DNA from 2 places in the Fusibacter sp. QWL-12 genome. Region 1 is predicted to be linked to the other one. Evidence: riboswitches for the same ligand, from Rfam matches in the RefSeq annotation. Region 1 holds a riboswitch; the other holds the start of a gene.
The links. A riboswitch is a leader RNA that binds a small molecule or an ion and turns the genes downstream of it on or off. The one in region 1 is predicted to bind FMN.
Positions count from the first base shown of each region.

Region 2: another riboswitch for FMN. It lies ahead of ribD (bifunctional diaminohydroxyphosphoribosylaminopyrimidine deaminase/5-amino-6-(5-phosphoribosylamino)uracil reductase RibD); the one in region 1 lies ahead of AC4PID_RS06050 (ECF transporter S component).

Region 1 is NZ_CM178745.1:1,168,518-1,174,439, reverse strand. Features, by position in the region: gene purD (phosphoribosylamine--glycine ligase) at 1-813, shown strand, start outside; gene uvsE (UV DNA damage repair endonuclease UvsE) at 1,029-2,297, shown strand; gene AC4PID_RS06060 (cupin domain-containing protein) at 2,464-2,811, opposite strand; gene AC4PID_RS06055 (MATE family efflux transporter) at 2,988-4,370, shown strand; FMN riboswitch at 4,414-4,528, shown strand; gene AC4PID_RS06050 (ECF transporter S component) at 4,675-5,274, shown strand; gene AC4PID_RS06045 (FAD-dependent oxidoreductase) at 5,377-5,922, opposite strand, start outside.
Region 2 is NZ_CM178745.1:1,895,115-1,901,036, reverse strand. Features, by position in the region: gene AC4PID_RS09305 (bifunctional 3,4-dihydroxy-2-butanone-4-phosphate synthase/GTP cyclohydrolase II) at 1-256, opposite strand, end outside; gene AC4PID_RS09300 (riboflavin synthase) at 266-907, opposite strand; gene ribD (bifunctional diaminohydroxyphosphoribosylaminopyrimidine deaminase/5-amino-6-(5-phosphoribosylamino)uracil reductase RibD) at 888-2,015, opposite strand; FMN riboswitch at 2,219-2,333, opposite strand; gene AC4PID_RS09290 (4Fe-4S binding protein) at 2,387-2,881, opposite strand; gene AC4PID_RS09285 (GGDEF domain-containing protein) at 2,982-4,145, opposite strand; gene AC4PID_RS09280 (LDCC motif putative metal-binding protein) at 4,351-4,488, opposite strand; gene AC4PID_RS09275 (sensor histidine kinase) at 4,501-5,898, opposite strand; gene AC4PID_RS09270 (response regulator transcription factor) at 5,895-5,922, opposite strand, start outside.

The DNA of each region.
Region 1 (5,922 bases):
GCTGGTAAAGGTGTTATCATAGCGGGAACAAAGGAAGAAGCTGAAATGGCACTTTCAGAGATGATGGAACATAAGATATTTGGTAACTCTGGTACCAAAGTCGTCATTGAAGCATTCTTAAAGGGGATTGAAGCCTCTATTCTTTGCTTTGTGGATGGTAACACGATTTTACCAATGGCACCTGCACAGGACTACAAGAAAGCAATGGATGGTGATGAAGGCTTAAATACTGGGGGAATGGGCACTTATTCTCCAAGTCAGATCATTGATGCACCACTAATGGATCGTATACAAAATGAGATTCTCAACCCGTTTATCACTGGTATTAAAAAGGATGATATCGACTTTAAAGGGATTCTTTTTGTCGGTATTATGATAGATGGTGATGCGATTAATGTACTAGAATACAATGTACGTATGGGCGATCCTGAAACGGAAGTAACGCTATGTCGTATGGAAAATGATCTTTTAGATGTGATCGATGCTGTATTAGAAAAACGTCTTTCACAGGTAGAACTCAGTTGGACAGAAGAATCAGCAGTTTGCGTCATAATGGCTTCTGGTGGCTATCCAGCAGATTATGAGAAAAATAAAGTGATCTCAGGTCTCAAATCGATGTCCGAATCGGTAGTGGTTTATCACTGTGGAACAAAATTCGATTCTGAGGGGAATGTCGTGACAAACGGTGGAAGAGTTTTAGGCGTGACTGCAAAAGCGAAAACACTTAATGCTGCAAGAACACTCGCTTATCAAAATGTATCAAAGATTCAGTTTGATAAAATGAGCTATAGAACGGATATTGCTAAGTTTTAAACCCTATAGATTGTGGTATGAATTAACTGTTGAAGGTTTCTTCGACAGGTCAGCTTAACGACAAACGCCAATAGTTGCGTTAATTTTAAAAGCCTGCCTTCTTACGTATAAAATACGCTGTGAATGCAGGCTTTTTCATATCCTTAATATTGACGAGACATGGCACCCTCGTATCAAGTCTTTGACCATAGAAAAATCTGTATAGGAGATCAAAAATGAGAATAGGATATGCCTGCCTCACCGTCGGCGTTAGAGATACCGCGCTTAAGAGTTGTACACAGAAGAATGCAACAGAAGATCATCTTATAGCTTTAATACGTCATAATTTAGATGTGCTAAAAAGGATGCTAAACTACGATGTTCAGCATGGTATTCGAATGATGAGAATTAGCTCGGATATTATACCTTTTGGCTCAAGTCCAGTCAATCAACTGAAGTGGTGGTTGATTTTTGAGACCGAGCTAAAAGAAATTGGTGATTTTATTTTAAACGAAGATCTTAGAGTTTCTATGCACCCTGGGCAGTATACCGTTTTGAACTCACCGGATGAAGATGTCGTAAAAAGAGCGATCATAGACCTCGAATATCATGCGAGATTTTTAGATGCGCTAGGCGTTCCCGCTTCCCATAAGATTATTCTGCACATTGGTGGGGTTTATGGTGACAAAATAAAGGCAAAGGAACGATTTAAAAGGGTTTATAAGACGCTATCAAATTCGATAAAAAGAAGGCTGATTATCGAAAATGACGACAGGCTGTATACGATTTCTGATGTGCTTGAACTGGGTGAGGCACTTGAAATACCAGTTGTATATGATAATCTGCACAACTGGGTTAACCCGTCAGATTCAAATGTGCCGGATCGGATATGGATCGATCGAGCGGCTCACACTTGGCGACAGATGGATGGCAAGCCTAAAATTCACTATTCTCAACAAGCAGAAAACAAACGACTGGGTGCGCATACGGATACCATTTATATAGATGCGTTTTTAAACTTTATCGCAAATTTGGGTGATGTGAAACCAGATATCATGCTAGAGGTGAAAGATAAGAATCTGTCTGCTTTGAAATGTATCTATGTTTTATCAGAATATAATAAAATTAGCACTTTGGAGAAAGAATGGGAAAAGTATAAGTACTATGTCCTTGAAAGGTCTCCTAAGATTTATAATGAAATCAGAAGCTTGTTAAAGGATAAGACTGGTTATCCAGCAATTATATTTTACAAATGGATAGAAAACGCTCAGAGAACGCCTTTAGAATATGGAAGATCAATCAACGCGTTTCAACATGTCTGGGGGTATTTTAGAGAGGTCGCTGATGCTAAAGAAGTTAAACAATACGAAAAACAAGTTGCTCGAATAGAGTCTTCAGAAGCTGATTTTGAACATCAGATAGAGCTGTTAAAGCGTTTTTTATTGAAGCTGGCATTTAAATACAAAATTCATTATTTAATAGATAGTTTGTATTTTTATCTTTAAGGCATTCTTGAACGACAAATCTTATGTATTGGTGATTTAGATGTCTACAATGGTAATTATTAAGGGCAGTTATAACGCCTCAGGTAGTGGAGAAGTCCAGTACAAGAAGAGGTGTTATAACTGCCCTTTTAGATTGGCTTTAAATATTACGATTTTTAATGTACGCTTATTTATGCCCTTCTTCAGGTACGATGCAGATAAATTTCAACATACCTTTACCGACATTTGAAAATTGATGAAGTGTATTTGCTGGTACATATGCATAGCTACCTGGTTTGAGTTCGTGTAAAGTATCTCCAATTAACAAGGTACCATTGCCCTCAATAACATAATTAATATGTGGCCAATTGTGTTGATGTTTTGGGGAGTAACCTTCATTTTCTAGCTCTATTACACGCATTACGTAACCGTCCCAACCTTCTTTTGGTGAAACGAGTACTTTCATAGCCGCATTCTTTGCTTCAGGACTTGTAATTTCAGATGCTAATAGTTCATTAAAATTTCCGACAATCATATCTGCCTCCTTGATTTAAGTTCAACTCTCTATTTTTATTATACCATTTATTTGTTCTACCACGCACACTTTAGGGCATTAACTTATAAGAAACTGTAAATATTTTGTGACTCGAAATATTTGAGTGGCGAAAAAATAAATGCTATAATGGTTTTAGCACATAAATAGGGGGCAGTATGGATTTTTTGCAGAAGAGAGAAATGATACTTAAAGGGGATATGAAAAAAGTGATTTTAACTTTATCACTTCCGATTATGCTCAATAACTTTATTCATACCATTTACAACTTAACAGATACTTATTTTGTTTCAAAAATTCCAGGAAATGCCGTTGCAGGCATTCAGTTCGTATGGCCGTTAATCTTTTTAATCATGTCTTTTGGGATTGGTATGGCCGTTGCAACTTCTTCGATTATTGCGCAGTATATTGGAGCGCACATGCAGGAAAAGGCAAAGCAAACGGCTGGTCAAGCGATATTTTTAATGTTAGGTTTATCCATTGTATCCGGAATTGTTGGTTTTTTCTTTGCGCCGATGATCATTAAGGCAATGGGAGCGACAGGTGAGCTGTATGACAACTCATATGCTTATTTGAGTATCATGTTTTTAGGTATGCCGGCAACATTTTTACTCAATGCGTATAATGCAATTAAACAAGGGCAGGGAGATACAGTATCTCCTCTGATTATTGGTGCTCTGTCAGTTGGGACAAATATTATATTAGATCCGATTTTTATATTTGTTCTCGATATGGGAGTTCAGGGTGCAGCGCTTGCAACTGTAATTGCGACGGGTATTTTTGCGGTGTACGGCATTATTACAACGTTTAGCTCAAAACAAAGCCTGCAATTGACGTTTTCACATCTGAAATATAACAAAGAAATTTTGTCAAAGATCATCAGCATAGGCTTTCCATCATCTGCGGGTCAAGCAACTACGGCTTTTGGCTTCACGATATTGAACGTATTTCTAGTTTCTTTCGGAGACATTACACTTACTGCGTTTGCAGTTGGTAATAGAATCAGTTCATTGATCATGATGCCCGCCATGGGGATTGGTAGCGCACTGGCCACGATAGTGGGTCAAAACTTAGGAGCGGACAATGTTGGTAGAGCAAAGCTAGCAGTTCGAAATAGCACGTATTTATCAACCGCTTTTTTAGTGATCGGTGGCTTGATTATGCTTCCTTTTTCAAGACAAATCGTTTCTGCTTTCAGCAATGATCCTGAAGTGATCATCAGCGGAACGAATTACCTTAAAATGATCATATACTCTATTCCGTTGATGGGTTTCTTTCAAATTTTAGTGGGAACATTCCAAGGCTCTGGTCATACCGTATCTGCGATGATTTTAATGATGGGTAGATTATGGGGCTTGAGAATTCCAATGGTATTTGCCCTCAGTCATTTGGATGGCTTTGGGCCGGATTCGATCTGGTGGGCGATGATACTCTCCAACCTAATCACGTGTTTAATTGGCCTAGGGATATACAGTACAGGGCGCTGGCAGCATAAAATTATTAAGCAAAAGAAATCTTTGGTGGATGAATTTGCTGTGTGAAGTCGTTGACAAATTGAATCGAGTTGTTTATACTCTAAGTATAAAGAATCTTCAGGGCGGGGTGTAAGTCCCCACCGGCGGTAAAGCCCGCGAACCGAAAGGTTGATCTGGTGTAATTCCAGAGCCGACAGTTATAGTCTGGATGGAAGAAGAGGTTTATGTTTGATGTGTATGCATTTACCCCTGAAGTCTAGCTTTAGGGGTATTTTTTTTATAAGCACTGCTTTAAACAGCAAACAAATACCCTGAAGCCCCACACACAATTGGTCGGTAATCCGACGACAATCATTAGGAGGTTTTAGAAATGGTGACAACAACTAAAAAGAAACTCAATGTATCAACAATGACAAAAGTAGCAATGTTAAGTGTAATCGCATTTGTATTAATGCAACTTGAATTATTAATTCCGATTTTCCCAGCATTTTTAAAAATTGATGTGAGTGATTTACCAGCATTAATTGGCGCTTTTGCACTTGGACCATTTGCGGGTGTTGCAATTGAAGCAGTTAAAAATATTTTGCACTTATTACAAACGACAACCGGTGGTGTTGGCGAACTTGCTAATTTTGTAATCGGTTCTGCAATCATCGTTCCAGCAGCACTCATCTACAAAAAAAATAAATCAAAAAAATCAGCGATTATCGGTTTGGCTATAGGTACAATTGCAATGGCAATAACCGGTGCACTTGCTAACTACTTCGTCTTAATTCCATTTTATACAGCTTTCATGCCAATAGATGCAATCGTAGGAATGGGTACTGCTGTAAACCATAATATTAATTCGGTATGGGATTTGGTTTTACTTGGCATTTTACCTTTTAACTTATTTAAAGGTGCAGTTCTTTCCGTTTTAACTTTAATTCTTTATAAACACTTATCACCAATCCTTCACAAAGGGATGTAATCAGTAGAAAACAATAATAAAGCCTGTCTAAATTCCAAAATGGAGATTTAGCCAGGCTTTTCTTTTTTTAAGACTTATACTGTTTTGTTAAAGCAAATGGATTTAAGCGTTTCTTCTTAGATTTGCCATCATTCTAGCGAGTCCGCCACCATTTTCTAAGTTAGTAAAGCCATAAGCTTTAAGAATTTGAACGGCATAAGCACTTCTTGCTCCAGAGGCACAATAGAGTGTGATTTGACGATCTGAACTACCCAAATCATCAACTTGAGATTCGAGCTCATCAAGAGGAATGTTGATTGCTCCAGGATAAGCACCATAAGCAAACTCTTCTTCTGTTCTTACGTCGATAATGATCGGTTCGTTTGTTGCTTCCTTTTTCGTTTCAACGACGACTGCTTCATTTTCAACGGTTGCGTTTTCAGCTGCTTCACCAAGCGTCTTCGTTTCAGGAGCTGGCAGTTTGAGTTCAAAGTTTGCAGGTGATAAAGCTCTAACATAATTTGAGAGACTGATGAAACCACCGCTTACGTTGATGACGTTTGTGAATCCAGCACCAACGAGTGTTCTAAGGGCTTGATGACCTTTCTTACCAGTTTGATCATAAAGTAAAATTAAGCTGTTTGGATCGAGTGTTGCAAGAGAGCTAGA
Region 2 (5,922 bases), 730 kb from region 1:
CTGTAAATCCAGTTGCTTTTGGATCTGTATTGTTGACGACCATTGGATGGAGATCAAGACGCTCGATAGCCTCTGTAACCATAGGTGCACAGATAAGCCCTCTACCATGTGTCGCCATAAAGTTGACCGCTTGTGGTGTGACATGTTCCATCGCCATCAATAAATCGCCTTCATTCTCTCTATCCTCATCGTCTACGACAACGATCATTTTTCCCAACTTAATTTGGGCAATTGCTTCTTCTATTTTGCTAAACATAATGATCTCCTATAAAAAACCTGTTCTACTTAAAAAGTCCATGTCTACACTTGATGTTTGTGACGATTTACCTAACAGTCTTTCAACATATTTTCCAATTACATCACTTTCAATGTTCACAACGTCACCTGTTTTTAAAAATGATAGTGTTGTCATTTTCGACGTGTGTGGAATGATAGAGACGACGACACTATCATGGTTCAGCTTTTGTATGGTCAGACTAATCCCATCTACAGCTATGGAGCCTTTTTCAATCATCCGAGCAATTAATGCCTCGTTTATCATAATCGTGTAAAGAGTTGCATTTCCGTGCTTCTGAACATTTGAAATCCTACCGATTGCATCGACATGTCCAGTTACAAGATGTCCATCCAATCTATCTTTCAAGGTCATTGCACGTTCTAAATTAACCCTACTGCCGATACTTAATAAATTTAGGTTCGTCGATGCAAAGGTAATCGGCATGACATCTGTGGTATATTGATTGCCCATAATCGCAGTAACCGTTAGGCAGACCCCATTTGTAGAGATACTGTCGCCCACTTTTATAAAAGATGCAATTTCTGGCGCTTCAATGGTTAATATGGCACTCTCAGAGGTCTTTTTTATGCTGTTTACCCTTCCCATCGTTTCAATCAGCCCTGTGAACATGATTGACCACCTTTCCTTTAATGCATAGATCTGTTCCAGACATTTCATAATTTAAATCAACCAATTCTATTGCCTCTGATATGTTTTCGATGCCAATACCCGATACTGGTGACTTAGCAGCTTCTCCACCGAAAATTTTAGGAGCAATAAAAAATAATACTTCATCTACATTGCCGCTTCTTAATAAGCTATCGTTTAGTGTACCGCCACCTTCAAGTAAGATACTGCAGATGTTTAGCTCACCTAAGCGTTTCATCATTGCATCCATGCAAACTTTATCCTGATTACAGCCTTTGGCATTATTTTGATTAACAATTTCGACTTTTATAGCTGCACGTAATAACGCGTCTCTTTTTTTAGCTTCAATTTGATCCGTGGTCACTAAAATGGTTTTATAATCTCTCGCAGTCTTTACGATCTGAGAGTCTAGTGGCAATTTACCTTTTGAATCGACGATAATGCGAATAGGATGTGACGGCGTCTCGTAGATACGAGTGTTCAGCATCGGATCATCTGATAAAACCGTACCGATCCCAACCATAATCGCATGAAAATCCTGTCTCAGTTCATGCACCTTATTCCTCGAAGCTTCGCATGTTATCCACTGACTCTTACCTGTCTTAGTGGCTATTTTTCCGTCTAGAGTCATCGCCGATTTCAGTAAGACATAAGGTTTTTGAGTTTCTACGAGCTTTATAAATCCTGGATTCAATTCTCGACACTGGGCTTCAAGTACGTTTAAAGTCACCTCAATCCCATTACTTCTTAGTTTTTCAATGCTTTTCCCAGCCACCTTTGGATTGGGGTCAACCATGCCAATGACAACTCTTTTAAAGCCCTGTCTGATGATTTCATCTACACAAGGGGGTGTCTTGCCGTAGTGAAAGCAAGGTTCTAATGTGACGTAAAGTGTGGCAGCTTCACATGATTCACTTGCTGAACGAATGGCGATGATTTCTGCATGTGGCTCACCATATCTTTGATGATAGCCTTCGCCAATTTTGCGGTTATCCTTTACAATAACCGCCCCTACCTTGGGGTTTGGATTGACATGTCCACTGCCTAGCCGCGCTAAAGCAATGGCTTGATTCATCCAATTTTGATCCATTTTAACCTCCTTATTAATTAATATTGAGGTCTTCAGGTATAATTCATAAAACACATTAAATAAGTTCTCGGATAATAAAATCTCAACTTTTGATGAGCTATGCAACTCTTTAAGGATAAAAAAAGGCTCTGAAAGTATAAAAATACCTTCAGAGCCATGCTCATCGAAAAAAGTACAGACCAAAAAAATAGATAGCCTACCGATACACTCTTCTCCCATCCAGACTATACTGTCGGTCTTGGAATTACACCAAGTCAGCCGTTAGGCTCGCGGACTATCACCGCCGGTCGGGAATTACACCCTGCCCTGAAGATTATTCAATTCATCGTTAGGATAACACATCGATATATATTTGTCAAAGTTAAGATTTATTAATTTTTAATGGTAAAATCCAAGCTGTTATTTGGACATGAGGTTACACAAGCCATGCATTTAGAACAGCTATAAGCTGTACTAGAATCCTTCTTATCAGCTTTATATAGGCTCATCTCTGGATTGATCGAGGAAATGTAACAAGCTTTATCACAAAGACCGCATGAGGTACAGGTGCTTTTATTTCTTCGAATTCTAAAGAGTGAAAATTTATTTAAAAACCCTTGTATCCATGCCACAGGACACCCTAATTTATAATAATTATACATTTGTACTTTGGTTTGTTCTGACGACATATTTTTAGTCATAAACTCCATCATTAGCCCTATTGGACACATCCATTTGCAAAATACCTTACCCAATAAAGCACCGAGGATAATGCCTACACCAAGAATGATTAAAATGCCCTTGGGATGCGCCAAAAACAAGTAAAGTGTAATGCCACCAAAAAGATATTGAAAACTCCTTCTATACTTCGCCAATCGTTTCACCATAACTTTATGCCTCCTAAAATTTAGACCCCCTGTACAGGGGGTCTAAATCAGTATAGCATGTTTTTAAGTTCATTTAAATCAAAAAAAATACTTTAGATTACTAAAACCACTCCACTCTGTTTCTTCCGTTTTCTTTCGCAGAATAAAGCGCTTGATCCGCATTTTTAAATGCATTTGTAAACGATAACTCCGAAGTATCTAGAACTTGAGTGATTCCAGAGCTCACAGTCATTGTAATCGCTTTTCCATCAACATAAATTTCGGCTTGTTCTATTCTGAGTCGTAATCCTTCCATTAATTCATGACTGGATACCTTATCTTTTTCGGTAAATAAGAATACGAACTCCTCTCCACCCCATCTGGCATAGATAGCGTCCTCTTGTATACTTTTTCTTATTAGATCAGCAACTTGTTCTAAGACGAGATCACCTGTTTTGTGACCATACTGATCATTGATGGTTTTAAAGTGATCGATGTCCATAATACCAAGGAAGATAGCACTTTTAGAAAGCGAGGTTACATTTATCACGTTCTCTTTTAGAATAGTTTCAAAATATCTACGATTATAAAGCCCGGTTAAAAAATCATAATTTGAAATGTATTCTAATTTTTTATTAATTTCCTCTAAGACCATATTTTTAACGATATGATCCAAGTGATTTTCGTAGGTGATTTTAGAAATAAATAATACGCATAGATAAAACATCGTTCCATTAACGAATACATCCATGAGCATATTTGTATCCTCTTGAAAGTAAAAGCTAAGCGTTAAAAACAGAACCTGTGGTATGGTGTAGACGATAAAATTATTCGGTGATTTAATTAATACGGCTATCCCAACTACGATAAAAATCGTAATATACGATGTGAAGTTGCCCAGTGTGAGTTGGTCTAGTACACCTATAAAGGCCATCCATATCATGCCAGATAATACGATTGCTTCTGATAGATAATTATACAATCGACTGGTAAGCTTGTTTTTAAAACGGTTTAATAAAACCAGTACCGTCAGGCTCGTCATAAGAATAAGAGAATGAAATACTAGATAAAGCAAACTAATGTTATAATCACCCGACTGGCTCATAATATTAGGAATATCGTTAAAAATGATTAACATCAGCTCTAAAAAAGCAGTTAATATACTGAAAATCAACAACCTTTTATTATTTGTCCTGATTAATTCTATCTTTACTTGATTTTGTTGCTCTGGGCTTAACTCATTTAATTCTCTTATAGATTCATTGCTAAATATGCGTTTGAACATTTGAGCCTCATTTCAGTGAAAGTTTTTAATATCCATCTAATAGATTTAACCCAATTTATTATAACATAATCAATTTCTTTAGCTAAAATAAAAATCCTAAGGCATCGAACCTTCAGATTTTACATCAAGTTCCTTGCTGCTAAATAAAAAAGGAGCTATGATTTAGCTCCTCAACACCTATCGGTATGCTTCTAGTTTACTTTGATTAAGACTGTTTTGGTTGGTCTGAATTTGCCTGTTTCAGTTCACAACAGTTTATGCCACCCTCACCATAGTTTGTTTTATTTTGTTCGGCAAGTGATTCTAAAAAATGTTGCCATGAAGCTTTGATTTTCTTAAACATGATGCACTCCTTTCAAATCGTTTTAAGCGGTAGTCTTACAATAAACCGACTGCCAAGACTTGACTCGCTTTCAACCTCTATGCTACCACCATGTGCTAATACGATTGATTTCGCAATGGTCAAACCTATTCCAGCGCCACCTGTTCGTCGATTTCTGGATTTATCTGTCCTATAAAACCTTTCAAATATATAGGGCAAATCTGCTTCTGAAATACCAATTCCAGAGTCGGCTACTTCTAAAACTGCTTCTTTTTCTGTTTTGATGATAGAACAACTTATGCTTCCACCTTCTGGCGTATAATGAATCGCATTAGACACTAAATTTACGATAACTTGGTAGATGCGATCTTTATCAATAGGTGCAATTACAGAAGTACCAGTAATAGTAAAGTCAATCTGCTTTTTTCGTGTTTCAATCTCGAAATTATACTTAATGGTATTCAGTATCTCAAATAAATCTTCATTGGTCCTAGTGAGTTTAAGGTTGTCCACTTCTATTTTAGATAGACTTTCAAGATCAGAAACAAGTCCTGTGATTCTCCCTATTTCCTCGTAACAGCTTCTCAACCGATCTTCTGTTGGCTCCCAAACGCCTTCAATCATCGCTTCTAAATGTGAAGAAACAGTCGTTAGAGGGGTTCTTAATTCATGTGCAACATCAGTTGTAAGCTGCTTTCTTAACTTCTCCTGTTGCTCTAATGAAGAGGCCATTTGATTCATCGTCGTAACCAACACTTTAAGCTCATCACTATCAGGAATATCTTCCTCCATTACTTTGTACTGGCCTTTCGATATTAACTTTGCGGTTTCAACTGTATTTAAAATCGGTTTTATCATTTTTTGAGAAATCAATCGACTTGTAATCATAGCTCCGACCAAAGCAATTAAACCAACAACGAAAAAAATCGTATTGAGCGCTTTTAAAAAATTCAAATCATTTTCCGTATAAAAATACGGCCCATAAAATGTAATCTCAACATTTCCAATAGCTGAATTGTCATAATTTAGCGGAAACGATTTTGTAACAAACCCGCCTTCAAAAAAAGGTTTACTGGACTTCATTCTAGATTCAATTGCTTGCATAACCTCTGTCATAAGTGCCATATCGTGATTTTCTGCATCCCAAACAAGATTGTGTTTGCTGTCAAATAACCGGATGATATAGCCTTCATATAATGCATACATGCCAAGTCCATGAATATAATCGTCATTCCAAGACTGAAACAGAGGTTGATACTGGCTTTCCAAATGGGTTACAATTTCTTCAGATCTTGCAGATTGTTCTTTTTGAGCGTATTTTTCAAACTCTTTATTGATAAACACATTGGCAACAACGCTAATCAAAACGATACTCAAAAGAACAATACCTGTAATGGTAACCGTTAGTTCTTTCTTTAATCCACCCTTCACTTTTCACCGCCAAATCTATAACCT